Regions from separate parts of the Thauera sp. 63 genome, predicted to be linked through region 1. Evidence: predicted binding sites of a transcription regulator. Region 1 holds the regulator's gene; the other holds the start of a gene.

Region 1 (7,214 bases):
GCATTTCGGGCCGCTGGCAACCTATTCGATCGGTTTTCTCGGGTTCTGGCTGGTGTGTGCGGCTTCGAGCCTGAGTACGATCTTTCTTCAGCGCGGTTCCGCCGAGCTCAATCGGCGGCGTTGATGAGTACCAAAGCAAAACGGCCCTTGCGGGCCGTTTTGCTTTCATGGTGCCAGTTCAGCGATAGACCAGCACAGGGGTCTTGCTGTGGGTCAGCACCTTCTGCGTTTCGCTGCCGAGCAGCAGTCCGGCGATGCCGCGACGGCCGTGCGAAGCCATGAAGATGAGGTCGCAGCCGTGGCGGTCCGCGGCGTCGATGATCGCTTCGTAAGGGACTTCATTCACGACGGTATCGGTTGCTGCCGAGACGCCCTCCGCATCTGCGACCGCCTTGGCCTTGGCGAGGATTCCCTGCGCTTCGGCAGCGGCCGACTTGGCGAACTGTTCGGGGGTGGTGGGGTCGATCAGGGCGCCCTCGCCGTAGATCGGCATCGGGAAATCGGGCTGGGCATAGAAGAAGGTAATGCGCGCTCCGGCTTCGCGTGCGAAGGTGACGGCGCGGGACACCGTGCCTTCCGATAGGCTGGAGCCGTCGGTCGGAACGAGAATGTGTTTGAACATGGCGGAAGTTCTCCTGTCGGTTGTTACGGGATTGATTATAGCGACCTGACGGTCCTCATCTGGCTTGATGACGGTCAAACGTGTGCCTGCTTGCAAGGCGCATTGTTCGAAATAGGGAGGAGAACACGGTGAAACTCAGTTTTTTCGGTGCGGCGGGCGAAGTGACAGGGTCCTGCCTCCGTGTTGATCATGCGCACGGAACCTTTCTGGTGGACTGCGGATTGTTCCAGGGGGGACGGCAGGCCGAGGTGAAGAACCGGCAGGCGCTCGACTTCGATCTGAAACGCATCGATTTCGTGCTGCTGACGCATGCCCATCTCGATCATAGCGGCCTCATTCCCAGACTCGTCGCGCTCGGCTACAAGGGGCCGGTCTATGCGACCCCGGCGACCGTGGACCTGCTCGAGATCATGCTGATGGACGCCGCGCACATTCAGGAGAAGGAGGCCGAATGGGCCTTGCGCCATGCGCGTAACCGGCAGGCGCGTCATCGCGTCGAGATGACGCCGCTCTACACGGTCGAGCAGGCTCGCGCCAGCCTGGGCCGGCTGAAGGCCGTGCCCTACGAAACGGACTGCCACCCCGGCGCAGGAGTGAGTTTCCGCTTCCGCGAGGCCGGTCACATCCTGGGTTCGGCGATCATCGAGATCGATGTGGGCGAGGGCAGCGGCCTGCGCCGGCTCGTCGTGTCGGGTGACCTCGGGCAGCCGATGCGCCCGGTGCTGCGTGACCCGGTGCGCGTCGAACGCGCCGACGTGCTGTGCGTGGAGTCCACCTACGGCAATCGTGCCCACCGATCCTTCAACGCCACGCTTGACGAACTGGCGGATGCCATCAAGCAGACGCTGGTGGGGCGCGGAGGCAACGTCATCATTCCCGCGTTCGCGGTCGGTCGTACGCAGGAGATCCTGTTCGTGCTGGCCGACCTGGTTCGCGCCGGACGCATCGGGCCACTGAAGGTCGTCGTCGACTCGCCGATGGCTTCGGCAGTGACGGCACTGACTGTCCGTCACCGCGAACTGTGGGACGAGGACACGCGTCAGCTCTTCGCGTGGTCGCAGGAAAATGGTGCTCGATTCGATGTCCGTTTCGTTCAGGATGTCGAGGAGTCCATGGCCCTCAACAGCGTCAAGGGCGGCCTTGTGATCATTTCCGCGAGCGGCATGTGCGATGCGGGGCGGGTTCGTCATCATCTGCGCTACAACCTCGGGCGCAGCGAGTGCTCGATCGTCATTGCCGGTTTTCAGGCGGCTGGTACGCTGGGGCGCCGGCTGGTGGATGGCGCAAGACAGGTCAGCCTGTTCGGTGAACGGGTGCCGGTGCGGGCTCGGATCCATACCATTGGCGGGCTGTCCGCGCATGCCGACCAGCCAGCGCTGCTCGACTGGCTTGCACATATCAAGCAGCCGCCGCAACGGACCTTCGTCGTGCATGGCGAGCCACTGGGTGCGATGGCGCTTGCCGATGCGATACATGCGAGGCTCGGCTGGCCGGCGCCGGTGGTGCCCGAGCCGGGCGTAAACTATCCGATCCCCTGATGCGAGGAGAACGACGTGACCAGCGATAACAGTCATCCACCGTCCGACAGCGGCCGACGAAGCCAGAGTCGGGCTGGAGCGCCCAATGGCCCGGAAATGGTGCGCAACTTCCATCGGCTGCGCGAGAGCGTTGCCGACGCAATCGACCCACTCGGTATGTCCGCCCCGATCGTGCATGCCCAGCTGGCCTGGCTGGCGCATCCGCAGGAGCTCGCCGAGCGCGCGGTACGCCTGTCGAACGATCTGTGGCGCCTGCAGTGGCATACCCTTGACCGGATGCTGGGCGTACCCAGCCAGGATCCCATCGCGCCGAATGCGGACGATGCGCGCTTCGCCGATCCGGTATGGACCGAATCGCCGACCTGGGACTTGATCAAGGAGTGGTACCTCGCGTTCACGCATCACACGCAGGACATGCTGTACGACACGCCCGCGCTTTCCAGCAAGGAGCGGCGCCGGGCTGCCTTCTGGTGGCGAAAGTGGCTCAATGCGGTGGCGCCCACCAACTACCTGCTCACCAACCCGGTGGCGATGCGCAAGGCCATCGAGACACGGGGCGACAGTCTCGTGCGGGGCTTCCGCAATTTCCTCGACGATCTCCAGGCCGGCAACGTCCGCATGACCGACCCCGAGGACTTCAAGGTCGGCGAGAATCTCGCCACCACGCCGGGCGCGGTCGTGTTCCGCAACCGGCTGCTCGAAGTCATCCACTACGCGCCGACCCAGCCGCGCGTGCATGCCGAACCTGTCGTCATCGTCACGCCGTGGATCAACAAGTTCTACGTGCTTGACCTCGTGCCGAAGAAGAGCATGATCCGCTTCCTGCTCGACCAGGGCCTGGACGTCTTCATCACGAGCTGGAAGAACCCGGATGCGTCGATGCGGGACGTCGGTTTCGACGACTACCTGCTGGACGGCGTCGACACGATCGTGCGCGTGGCGCGTGAGTTTGCCGGCGTGGAGCGCGTGCATGCGGTCGGTTACTGCATCGGCGGCACGGCGCTCGCGATGTACATGGCCTGGGCGAACCGCCACTATGCCCCGGACGCCATGCCAGTCGCCGACTGGACCCTGTTCACGACGCTGGTGGATTTCCACAAGCCCGGCGACATCGAGGTCTTCATCGACGAGAGCAGTATCGACTATCTGTGCGATCGGATGGCACGCAAGGGTTACCTGGATGGTGCGGAGATGGCGGCATCGTTCCGGCTGCTGCGCTCGAACAGCCTGATCTGGCACTACGTCGTGCAGGGCTGGCTGTACGGTGATTCGCCGCCTCCGTTCGACGTGCTGTATTGGAACATGGACACCACGCGCATGCCGTACGCGATGCACGCGTGGTACCTGCGCGAGCTCTACCTGCACAATCGCCTCATCCAGACCAATGCGCTGCAGGTGGCCGGCGAGACGCTCGACCTGTCGGTGATCCGGCAGCCGCTCTACGCGGTGTCCGCGGAGGACGATCACATCGCGCCGTGGCGCCAGACCTTCGCGGTCAACAACCACGTCGTCGGCAACAAGCGCTTCGTGCTGTCGAGCTCGGGGCACATCCTCGGCATCGTCAACCCCGTCGTGCATCCGCCGAAGCGGCGCTATTGGGCGGCCGACGCCCAGCGCTCGGACACGACAGACTCGTGGCGCAGGCGCGCGGAAGAGCATGCCGGCAGCTGGTGGGAGGACTGGATGCGCTGGCTCAAGCCGCGCGCGGGGGACGAGGTGGAGGCGCGTCCGGCCGCCAGCAAGCGCTTCCCGGCGCTGTGCGCGGCACCGGGCAGCTACGTGCTCGAGAAGTAGCGGGCAGTCCTCAGGCCTGGTAGCGGGCGAGGCGGGTCGGGTCGTGCAAGGTGATGCGTTTGCCCTGAACGCTGATCAGGCCCGATTCGCTGAGGTCGTGAAAGATGCGCGACAGGGTTTCGGGCGTCAGGTTCAGGCGTGAAGCGATGACCTGCTTGCTGGTCGGCAGCGCGATCTCGCACGGCGTGTCGCTGTCGGCGACCTGCAGCAGGTAGCCGATCACACGCTGGATGCTCGAGCGCAGCGAATAGGTCTCCACGTCCTGGATCAGCCCGTGCAGGCGGATGGCCATGCCGGCGAGGAGCTTGTGCGCGAAGGTGGAGTCCTGGTCGATCAGCTCGGTGACCACGGCCTGGCCGACGTGGATCAGCAGTGTTTCGGTCAGCGCTTCGGCGAACACCGGATAGGGCTTGTTCATGAACATCACGGCCTCTCCGAAGCTCTGCATCGGGCCGATGATCTCCACGACCTTCTCGGTCCCCTGTGGCGACGAAAAGGCGAGCTTGACCTGACCCGAGACGACGAAGTAAAAGCCATGCGGCTGGTCGCCGCGCTGGAACAGCACCTCGCCACGCCCGATGTGGCGGTCACGCGTGTAGCGCGCGACAAGCTCGAGATCGGTGTCCGAGAGTTCGCTGAACAGCGGGATGCGCTTGAGCAGCGCAGGGAGGTCGAGGGCGGCGTGGGTCATGTCCGTGCGTTCCTGGGTGGAAGCGATCTCATTATTGACGGCAATTCTAATCGACCCCGGGGTGCAGCGCGGCACGCGCAATGCCGGTCCGGGTGGGAGTACGCATGTATTTCGCAATCAAGCACCTTCATGTCACCTGCGTGGTGCTCAGCGCCATCGGGTTCCTGCTGCGCGGCTTCTGGATGATGACGGGCAGCCCGCGCCTGAACGCCCTGCCGGTACGGGTGCTGCCTCACGTCATCGACAGCGCCCTGTTGCTGAGTGCGATAGCGCTGGCGGTCATGATCCAGCAGTATCCCTTCGACGCAGGGTGGGTGACGGCAAAGGTGTTCGGCCTGATTGCCTACATCCTGCTCGGCACGGTTGCGCTGAAGCGCGGCAGGACGAAGGGGATCCGGCTCGGCGCCTTCGCCGCCGCATTGCTGGTGTATGCGTGGATCGCCTCGGTGGCACTGACCAAGAATGTCGCAGGTTACCTGGCGGTTGCCGCCTGATCGCCGGGCGCGCCTCAGCGCCCGCTGCCGGCCGTCTGGTGCTGGATGAGCTTGCGCAGGCCGGCGGTATCCAGCAGGCGGATGTGCTTCTGCTGCACGGCGATCAGGCCTTCTTCCTGGAAGCGCGAGAAGGCGCGTGACACGGTCTCGAGCTTGAGCCCGAGATAGGAGCCGATTTCCTCGCGCGTCATGCGCAGGTGGAACTCGGCCGCCGAAAAACCGCGTGCGGTGAAGCGCTGCGACATGTTGAGCAGGAAGGCCGCCAGGCGCTCCTCGGCGCGCATCGAGCCGAGCAGCATCATCACGCCGTGGTCGCGCACGATCTCACGGCTCATGACCTTGTGGAACTGATGCTGCAGGCCTTCGACCTCGTGGGACAGCTGTTCGAGCTTGGCGTAGGGGATCACGCACACCTCGCTGTCTTCCAGCGCGACGGCGTTGCAACTGTGCGTCTCGGTGCTGATGCCGTCCAGACCGAGGATCTCCCCGGTCATCTGGAAGCCGGTCACCTGGTCGCGACCATCTTCGAGCAGCACGTCGGTCTTGAACGAGCCCGCACGGATCGCGTAGATCGCCTCGAAGGTGTCTCCCGCGCGGTAGAGGTTCTGCTGGCGCTTCACCTTGCGTCGCGCACCCACCAGTTCATCCAGGCGGCTCAGTTCGCTGTCGGGCATGCCGAAGGGCAGGCACAGTTCCACAAGATTACACTGCGAACAGGCGGTCTTGAGCCCGCTCACGGTAATTGCCACGCTTGCCCTCATCTGCACGATAATCCCGTCATCCCGACTCACAGAGTCCAAAACGCGGTTTAACAGTGTCCCCGGCTGGCATCACCATGGCCGTTGATCCACGTCAACCAAAAATTTGCGCTGGTCTGCCATTGTTAGGCACACACAGTAGCAGCAAGATCATGACCGAACAGAACGAACTCATCTTCGATCCGCAGCTGATCCGTCGATTCGACATCAACGGGCCGCGGTATACCTCTTACCCGACCGCGGATCGCTTTGTCGAGGCTTTCAATGCCGACGCGCTCAAGCACTGGCTTGCAAATCGGGCCATTGGCGGCGTCAGCAAACCGCTCTCATTATACTTCCATATCCCATTTTGTAACACGATCTGTTATTACTGCGCCTGCAACAAGATCATAACCAAGGATCATGGGCGTTCAGCCAAGTACCTGAAATACCTGGCTAAAGAGATCGCGATGCAAGCGGCCTGCCTGCAGGGCAGCCGCCAGGTGACGCAGTTGCACCTGGGGGGCGGCACGCCGACCTTCCTCTCGCATGACGAAATGCGGCAACTGATGGCCTCGGTCCGCGAGCACTTCACCTTGGTGCCCAACGGCGAATATTCGATCGAGGTCGATCCGCGCAAGGTCGATTTCGACACCGTCAAGTTGCTGGCCGAGCTTGGTTTCAACCGCATGAGCGTCGGCGTGCAGGACTTCGCCGAAGACGTGCAGCAGGCCGTCAACCGCATCCAGAGCTTCGACGAGACCAAGCTCGTCATCGATGCAGCGCGCGCCACTGGCTTCAAGTCGGTCAGCATGGACCTGATCTATGGCCTGCCGAAACAGAACGTCATCAGCTTCAACCGTACGCTCGAACAGGTGCTCGAGATCTCGCCCGATCGCATCTCGCTTTACAGCTATGCGCATCTGCCCGGCCTGTTCAAGCCGCAGCGTCGCATCTTCATGAGCGACATGCCGACGCCGGACACCAAGCTGCAGTTGCTGCAACTGGGTATCCGCCGCCTGACCGAGGCGGGCTATGTCTATATCGGCATGGACCATTTCGCCAAGCCCAACGACGAACTCACCGTCGCGCAGCGCCAGGGGCGCCTGCATCGCAACTTCCAGGGCTACTCGACACAGGCCGAGTGCGATCTGCTCGCCTTCGGCGTGTCGGCCATCGGCAAGATCGGCCCGGTGTATGCGCAGAACGTGAAGACGCTGGACGAGTACTACGACGCGCTCGACCGCGATGAGCTGCCGGTGCTGCGTGGCATCGAGCTCACCGCCGACGACTTGCTGCGGCGCGCGATCATCCAGGCGCTGATGTGCCATTTCGAAC
Region 2 (7,214 bases), on a different contig from region 1:
TCGATGCGCTTGCCGCTGTCGGTGACGACTGCATTGGCCTCGGGGTCGAACTCGGCCACCATCTCGCGCACCCATTCCACGCCGGCAGGCACCAGGTCGGCATTGCGGTCGCTGACCTTGCCGACCGGCCAGATGCCGGTGGCCACCAGGGTGTAGCCGGGCTGGTAGTTGTGGATTTCCTTGCGGTCGATGATCGTGATCTTCGCGCCGTCCAGCTCGCGCGACAGGCGGCTGGCAATGGCGAGGCCGCCCAGGCCGCTGCCGGCGATGACGATGCGGGCCGAGGTCTTCAGTGAAGCCTGTGCTGATTGGGGGCCGATCGACAGACCGGCACCAGCGACGACGGGCAGGGCGGACGCGCCGAACAGCAGGCGACGGCGCGTGGTGTCCACCACCGACGCGGCAAATGGGACTTGTGGCTTGTGGGTCATGTCTCGCTCCTCTCCGGCTTGACGCCTGTTCAGGGGCCGATACCGGCTTCATCCGTTTTTTCTGAATCATATAAGCGCCTGATGAAATAGCCATGCCTGTCGCAGGGCTATGTGACCGAGGTCACACAGCCCTCCGTTGCATGGGATTCGTCGTTCCATGCGCTCCGACTCTCCGAGATCTCGCCAGCAGGTGCCTTGCTTGCGCCGGTGACAGACAGAATGAGGACTGTCATGGTGGCGGTCATGTGGCGCGAATTCTGTCGTTGAGGCAGTCGTGGCAGCGCTGGAAGCGTGGGCTCCGGCGATGAACGGGCGTGGATGCTGGGAGTCCGTAGCTGGCACGGGCATTGCTGACTGGATCTGAAGAAGCGGAGTCGTGTCGTGGTCGACACCAAGATCGTCCCTCCCCTCTACGGTCATAACCCCCGTGGCGACGGCCCGATGAACTCCACCGGCTCCGCTTCTCTTTTCTTCTGCGCACTGCGCACACCCCCATCGGAGACGCAGAACATGTCAGACACCCTGAAGCAGGATCGTCGTCGGCTCCTGATCGCCACTTCCGTTGCCGGCGCGGTCGGCGCCGCGGCCACTGCCGTGCCCTTCGTCGCCAGCCTGACGCCGTCCGAACGGGCCCGCGCCGCTGGCGCGCCGGTCGAGGCCGATGTCAGCAAGCTCGCCGCGGGCGAGATGATGACCGTCGAGTGGCGTGGCAAGCCGGTGTGGATCCTGCGCCGCACGGCTGAGATGCTGGCCCGCCTGGAAGGGCACGAGCCCCGGCTGGTCGACCCCGCGTCGGTCGAGCCGCAGCAACCGGATTACGCCGCCAATCGCCATCGCTCGATCAATCCCGAGTACCTGGTGGTGATCGGTATCTGCACCCACCTCGGCTGCTCGCCCTCGGAGAAGTTCGCGCCCGGCGCAGCCAGCGGCATCGGTGAGGACTGGCCGGGCGGCTTCCTGTGCCCCTGCCACGGTTCGATCTTCGATCTGGCCGGGCGCGTGTTCCTCAGCCAGCCGGCACCGACAAACCTCGAGATTCCGCCGCACAAGTGGCTGTCCGCGAGCCTGGTGCTGATCGGCGAGGACGGCACCGCGGCCGCATGAGCGGATAGCGCGAGCTGCGCTATCCGCCGTTCCCTTCAGCTCAGAATTCGAGCCTCACGCCGACCGCAAGGTTGCGGCCCTCGAGCGGCGCGGCGTTCTTGATGAACGAGGTGTGCGCGTAGGCCAGCTGGTTGCCGAGGTTGTTGCCCTTGACGTAGACCTGCCAGGGCGTGGTGTTGTAGCGGCCGCTGTAGCTCAGGCCGACATTGACCATGTTGTAGCCCGGCGTTTCGCGCTCGAACTCGGCGACGTCGTCCTGGCGACCGACGCGATAGACCTCGGCCTCGGCACGCCAGGCATTCCACTTGGCATCCAGTCGCAGGCCGACGCGATGTGCCGGGATGCGCGGCAGGTCGCGGTCGCCGTCGCCGGCCTCGAGCCTGGCGCGAACGTAGTCGCCGAAGAGCGTCAGGCCGAAGGTGGCGTCGAGCTGCTGGCGGATGGCGCCCTCGATGCCGGTGAAGCGGGCGTCGCGCTGGGTGTACTCGATCAGCTGGAAGTCCTCATGGGCGTCGAGCGTGCGGGCGTGGATGTAGTCGTCGATGCGGTTGTGGAACACGCTGACGGAGAAGGTGGTCGGGCCGGCGAGCTTGCGCAGCGTCAGGTCGACGTTGTGGGCCGTCTCTACCTTCAGGTCGGGGTTGCCGCGTTCCCAGGTGCTGGTCGCCATGTGCAGGCCGCGTGCGTAGAGCTCCTCTGCCGTCGGCAGGTGCTGGGTGCGCGACAGCGTCATGCCCAGGCTGTACTGCGGGGCGAAGTTCCACACCGCGCCCAGCGAAACCGAGTTGCCGCGGTGGCTGCGGTTGCGCTGGGTGCTGCTGTCAACGTCGATGTCCTGCCATTCGTGACGCAGGCCGGCTTCGAAGCGCCAGTCGGGCAGTGTGTACTCCTCGGTCAGGAAGGCCGCGTGCCGGGTCGTCACGGTGGGGGGCACGTAGGCTTCGTCGCCGTCGGCGCGGAAGTCGCGGCGGCCTGTCTGCAGGCCCAGCACGCCGCGCCAGCCGCCGAGCGGCGCATGTTCGAGTTCGACGCGGGCATCGCTGGCCTTGCTGCGGAAACGGGTGCCGACGCTGTCGATCCCCTCGGCCCGCTCGATCTCGTCGTGGCCGTAGTCGGTGTAGGACGCGCGCAGGCGGGCGCGGGTGAAGCCGGCGAAGGGCTCCAGCAGTTCGCCGCGCAGGTCCCAGCGTTCGCTGTCGAGCTTCACGTAAGGGGTGCCGCCGTGTTCGTCGTGTTCATGGTCGTGATCGTGCTCGTCTTCCGCGCCGTGGTGGCCGCAGTGGAGATGGTTGCCGTGCGGGTGGCAGGCTTCGTATTCATGGCTGTGCCCGGGTAGCCCGTATTCGTTCTGCTGACGGGTATAGGCGAGGCCGAGATAGCCGCGCGCGCCCACCCAGGACACGCCGAGGCTGCCGGTCTCGGTCTGGTTGTAGCTGCCGTCGACCCGGCTGTGGTCCCAGCCGCTGCCGACACGGTAGTCGCGCGCGTCGCGCTTGAGCCCTTCGGCATGGAAGGCGAGGTTGCCGCTGCCCGCCGTGACTTCGAACGCGCCGGCGACGCCGTTTGCGACACTGTCGGCACGCAGTTCCACGCTGCCTTCGACCCCGCGTTCGGGCACGGCGGTGGGGACGCGCTTGTCGAGCACGTTCACGACGCCGCCGAGTGCGCCGCCGCCATAGGCCAGCGCGGACGGGCCGCGCAACACCTCGATCTGTTCGCTCAGCATCGGTTCGAGCGCCACGGCGTGGTCGGGGCTGATCGTGGACGCGTCCATGATCTCGCTGCCGTCCGACAGCAGCTTGACGCGCGGCCCGTCCATGCCGCGGATGATGGGCCGGCTGGCGCCGGCGCCGAAGTGGCTGGCGGCGATGCCGGGTTCGCCGGCCAGCGTCTCGCCGAGCGTGGCGGCACGACGGCGCACGAGTTCGTCGCCGGCGAGCACGCTGACCGGGGTGCTCATCTGATCGCTGCCGAGCGCGAGCGCGCTGGCAGAGACCGTGACCGGGGCAAGCGCGGTGTCGTCCGCGTACGCGACGGCGGACCCGAAAGCGAGGGCGAGGCTCAGCATGAGCGGGGTGGGTATGGTTTGAAGCCTGGACATCGGTGTTCTTCCTTCGTGTTCTGTTTGCGCAAGGCAAAGGCCGCCCTTCGTCCGGGCTAGCGCACCGGATGGAGAGGCGTCATGCAGGCCGGGTCACGGACCCGACGGTTTCAGCAGGGGATGGGGCGAAGGGCCGATGACGGCGGCGCGCGGCAGCGTGGCCGCCGCGGACTGGAGGACGACGGGGCCTGAGGGAGGGCGATGGGCGGGAGCGTGGCGCCGTCGTCGACGCAGGTGAAGGACGGCTGCGCGGCTGGAGGCAGATCGAGCGCGGCGAGCGCCAGGCATTCCAGGCACACGGCGCCGGCGTGACGGTCGTCTTCCTCGCCCGGCGATGCGCCGTTCGTCGTGGTGCTCGTGGCGGCCCGGTCTGGCTCTGCCAGATGGGACAGCGCATGTGCGTGCACCTCGATCTGCACGGCGAGCAGCGCGAGCGCCAGAACGAGCAGTAGCGCCCTGCCGGCAAGCACGTGTCCGTCGCCGATGCGGCGGGCGAGTCGGCGGGGGTGCGGAAGCGACAGGATGAAAGCGCGCAGCCCGGCGCGGGGCCGGGCTGCGGGTGCGGCGCAGGACATCGCCGCATTCTAGGATGAGGCGGCATCTAAGGCAACAAAGTTGCAATAATGAAATAGGAGGGCACGCCGAAGACCGGCAAGTCTGGTCGGGTGTGGCTCCCGGTGCTCTCGTCGCCTGGTCACGCTTCAGCGACCTGAGGCGTGGCCGCAGTTCTCGCGGCTGCGGCATACTGCGCTTTCCCCTACAACACGGAGATTCGCCTCATGAAGCTCTACTACAAGCCCGGCGCCTGCTCGCTGTCACCCCACATCGTGCTCGAAGAGTGCGGCCTGCCGTACGAGACCGAAGCGGTCGATCTGAAGACCAAGGTGACGGCCGGCGGCGCCGACTTCACGCGGATCAACCCCAAGGGCTATGTGCCGGCGCTGCTGCTCGACGGCGGTGAACTGCTGACCGAAGGGCCGGCGATCGTGCAGTACCTTGCGGACCGCGTGCCGGAGAAGAGGCTCGCGCCGCCGAACGGCACGGTCGAGCGCTACCGCCTGCAGTCGTGGCTGACCTTTATCGGCACCGAACTGCATCGATCGTGCTCCCCCTTCTTCAACCCCGCTTCGGGTGACACCTGGAAGGCGGCGGCGATGGCCAACCTCGAACGCCGGCTCGATTACACGAACGGCGAACTGGCCGGCAAGGCGTATCTGCTGGGCGACGATTTCAGCGTGGCCGACGCTTACCTGTTCACCGTGCTGAGCTGGATGCCCTTCGTCAAGATCGACCTGTCGCGCTGGTCCAACCTGACTGCCTTCCAGGCGCGCGTTGCCGCCCGCCCGGCGGTGCAGGCCGCACTCAAGGCCGAAGGGCTCGCCTGAGGATCTCCGCCGCCCTGAAGAGGGCGGCTGTGCCGGCGGCGGACGCGGAAGCAGAGGTCTTGATCCGCGTCACGATCGATGCGGATTGTCGTCCGTCGCCGGTACGCCCGGCCTGGTGCTGGTGCAGAATGGTCAGGCAGACCTCGCACGATGCATGTGGAACCCTTCGAAGCAGGAGGAAGGCGTGGCCGTCACGAACATCGAGTCGATCCTGGATCGGCATTCGCATGAGGCGCACCGCCTGGTGCAAATTCTGCGCGCGACGCAGGACGCGCTGGGCTGGCTGGCGCCGGAGACGCTGACCTGCATCGCACACCGGCTGCAGATTCCGCGTGTGCAGGTCGAGAGCACCGCGAACTTCTACAGCTTCTTCCACATCCGTCCGCTGGGTGAGTACCGCATCCTGTTCTCGGACAACATCACCGACCGCATGCTGGGCAACCAGGCGTTGATGCAGGCCCTGTGCGAGAAGCTGTGGCTCGAGCCCGGGCGCGTCGCCGAGGACGGCCTGGTCAGCGTGGACACCACGTCCTGCACCGGCATGTGCGACCAGGGGCCGGCGCTGCTTGCCAACTACCGCGCGATCACCCGGCTCACACCGGCGCGCATCGACGAGATGGCACACCTGATCCGCCGCCGCGTGCCGGTGGGCGACTGGCCGCCGGAGTGGTTCCACGTCGAGGACAACATCCGTCGCCGCGACGTGCTGCTCGACCACGGCCTGGCGCCGGGGGAAGCGCTGGCGGCCGCGCTGGATCGCGGTCCTACGGGGCTGCTGGGCGAGATCGAGCGCTCCGCCCTGCGCGGGCGCGGTGGCGCGGGCTTCGGCAGCGACATCAAGTGGCGTTCGTGCCGCGACGCCTGGGGCGACGCACACTACGTGATCTGCAACGCCGACGAGGGTGAGCCCGGCACCTTCAAGGACCGCGTGCTGCTCAGCAGCGACTTCGACATGGTGGTCGACGGCATGTGCATCGCCGGCTTCGCCATCGGCGCGAACAAGGGCTTCATCTACCTGCGCGGCGAATACCGCTACCTGCTCGACCGGCTCGAGACCCGGCTGGCACAGCGGCGCGAGGCGGGGCTGCTCGGGCGCGATATCCTCGGCCGCGGCTTCACCTTCGACATCGAGATCCACCTTGGCGCCGGCGCCTACATCTGCGGCGAGGAATCGGCGCTGATCGAGTCGCTCGAGGGCAAGCCGGGCAAGCCGCGCATCCGCCCGCCGTTCCCGGTGACCCACGGCTATCTGGGGCAGCCGACCACCGTCAATAACGTCGAGACGCTGGCGCTGGCAGCGCTGATTGCGGTGAGGGGCGGCGAATGGTTCCGCGCCATCGGCACCCCGGCCTCGACCGGCACCAAGCTGCTGTCGGTGTCGGGTGATGTGGCGCGGCCCGGCATCTACGAATTCCCCTTCGGCGTCACCGTGGCCGAGGTGCTGGAGGCCGCCGGCGCCACCGACACCCAGGCCGTGACCACCGCCGGCGCCGCGGGCTCGTGTCTGGCCGCCAGCGAGTTCGGCCGCCGCATCGCCTTCGAGGACGTGCCCACCGGCGGCTCGATCATGGTGTTCGACCAGTCGCGCGACATGTTCGAGGCGGCGCGCAACTTCGCGCACTTCTTCGCGCACGAAAGCTGCGGCTTCTGCACGCCGTGCCGGGTCGGCACCGCGGTCAATGCGCGGCTGATGGACAAGCTCGCCCTCGATCGCGGCTCGCCTTACGACCTCGACGAGATGGAGAGGATGCACCACCTGATGCAGGGCGCCAGCCATTGCGGCCTGGGCAACACGGCGACGATCGCGTTGCGCGACATCCTCGCCAAGTTCCGCCCGGCCTTCGATCGGCGCCTGCACTCGCCCGACTACGAACCTGGGTTCGATCTCGATGCCGCCCTGTCGCAGGCGCGGCGCATGACCGGTCGCGACGACGCGGGCGCGCACCTCACCGACAACCGCAGTGCGCATGCCGGCGGACATCCGAGCGAGGCCAAGCCATGACCAACAGTTTCCTGCTCGACGGCGAGGAAGTCCCCTTCACCCCCGGCCAGACGGTGATGCACGCGGCCAGCGCCGCGGGCAAGTACATCCCGCACCTGTGCTGGCATCCGGATTTCGCCGCGCATGGCTCGTGCAAGCTGTGCACGGTGAAGATCGGCGGTCGTTTCGCCACCGCCTGTACGACCCGCGCC

Evidence for each region. Region 1 encodes FNR, which switches genes on or off when oxygen is low (the NO sensors DNR and NnrR bind a similar motif). Its sites were predicted from a motif close to TTGANCTAGNTCAA; they were not measured.
Region 2: C664_RS02175 (NAD(P)H-dependent oxidoreductase subunit E) is a predicted target of FNR. The motif match lies at 5,081-5,094, and genes of this name have one in related genera.

Annotation. Positions count from the first base shown of each region.
Region 1 covers NZ_AMXC01000009.1:1,800-9,013, reverse strand. The annotation lists gene C664_RS09785 (hypothetical protein) at 1-124, shown strand, start outside; gene C664_RS09780 (universal stress protein) at 179-622, opposite strand; gene C664_RS09775 (MBL fold metallo-hydrolase RNA specificity domain-containing protein) at 751-2,160, shown strand; gene C664_RS09770 (PHA/PHB synthase family protein) at 2,317-3,954, shown strand; gene C664_RS09765 (Crp/Fnr family transcriptional regulator) at 3,965-4,645, opposite strand; gene C664_RS09760 (SirB2 family protein) at 4,750-5,139, shown strand; gene fnr (fumarate/nitrate reduction transcriptional regulator Fnr) at 5,154-5,900, opposite strand; gene hemN (oxygen-independent coproporphyrinogen III oxidase) at 6,050-7,214, shown strand, end outside.
Region 2 covers NZ_AMXC01000002.1:5,278-12,491, forward strand. The annotation lists gene C664_RS02150 (NAD(P)/FAD-dependent oxidoreductase) at 1-431, opposite strand, end outside; gene petA (ubiquinol-cytochrome c reductase iron-sulfur subunit) at 942-1,535, shown strand; gene C664_RS02160 (TonB-dependent receptor domain-containing protein) at 1,576-3,636, opposite strand; gene C664_RS02165 (hypothetical protein) at 3,747-4,211, opposite strand; gene gstA (glutathione transferase GstA) at 4,416-5,021, shown strand; gene C664_RS02175 (NAD(P)H-dependent oxidoreductase subunit E) at 5,176-7,023, shown strand; gene C664_RS02180 (2Fe-2S iron-sulfur cluster-binding protein) at 7,020-7,214, shown strand, end outside.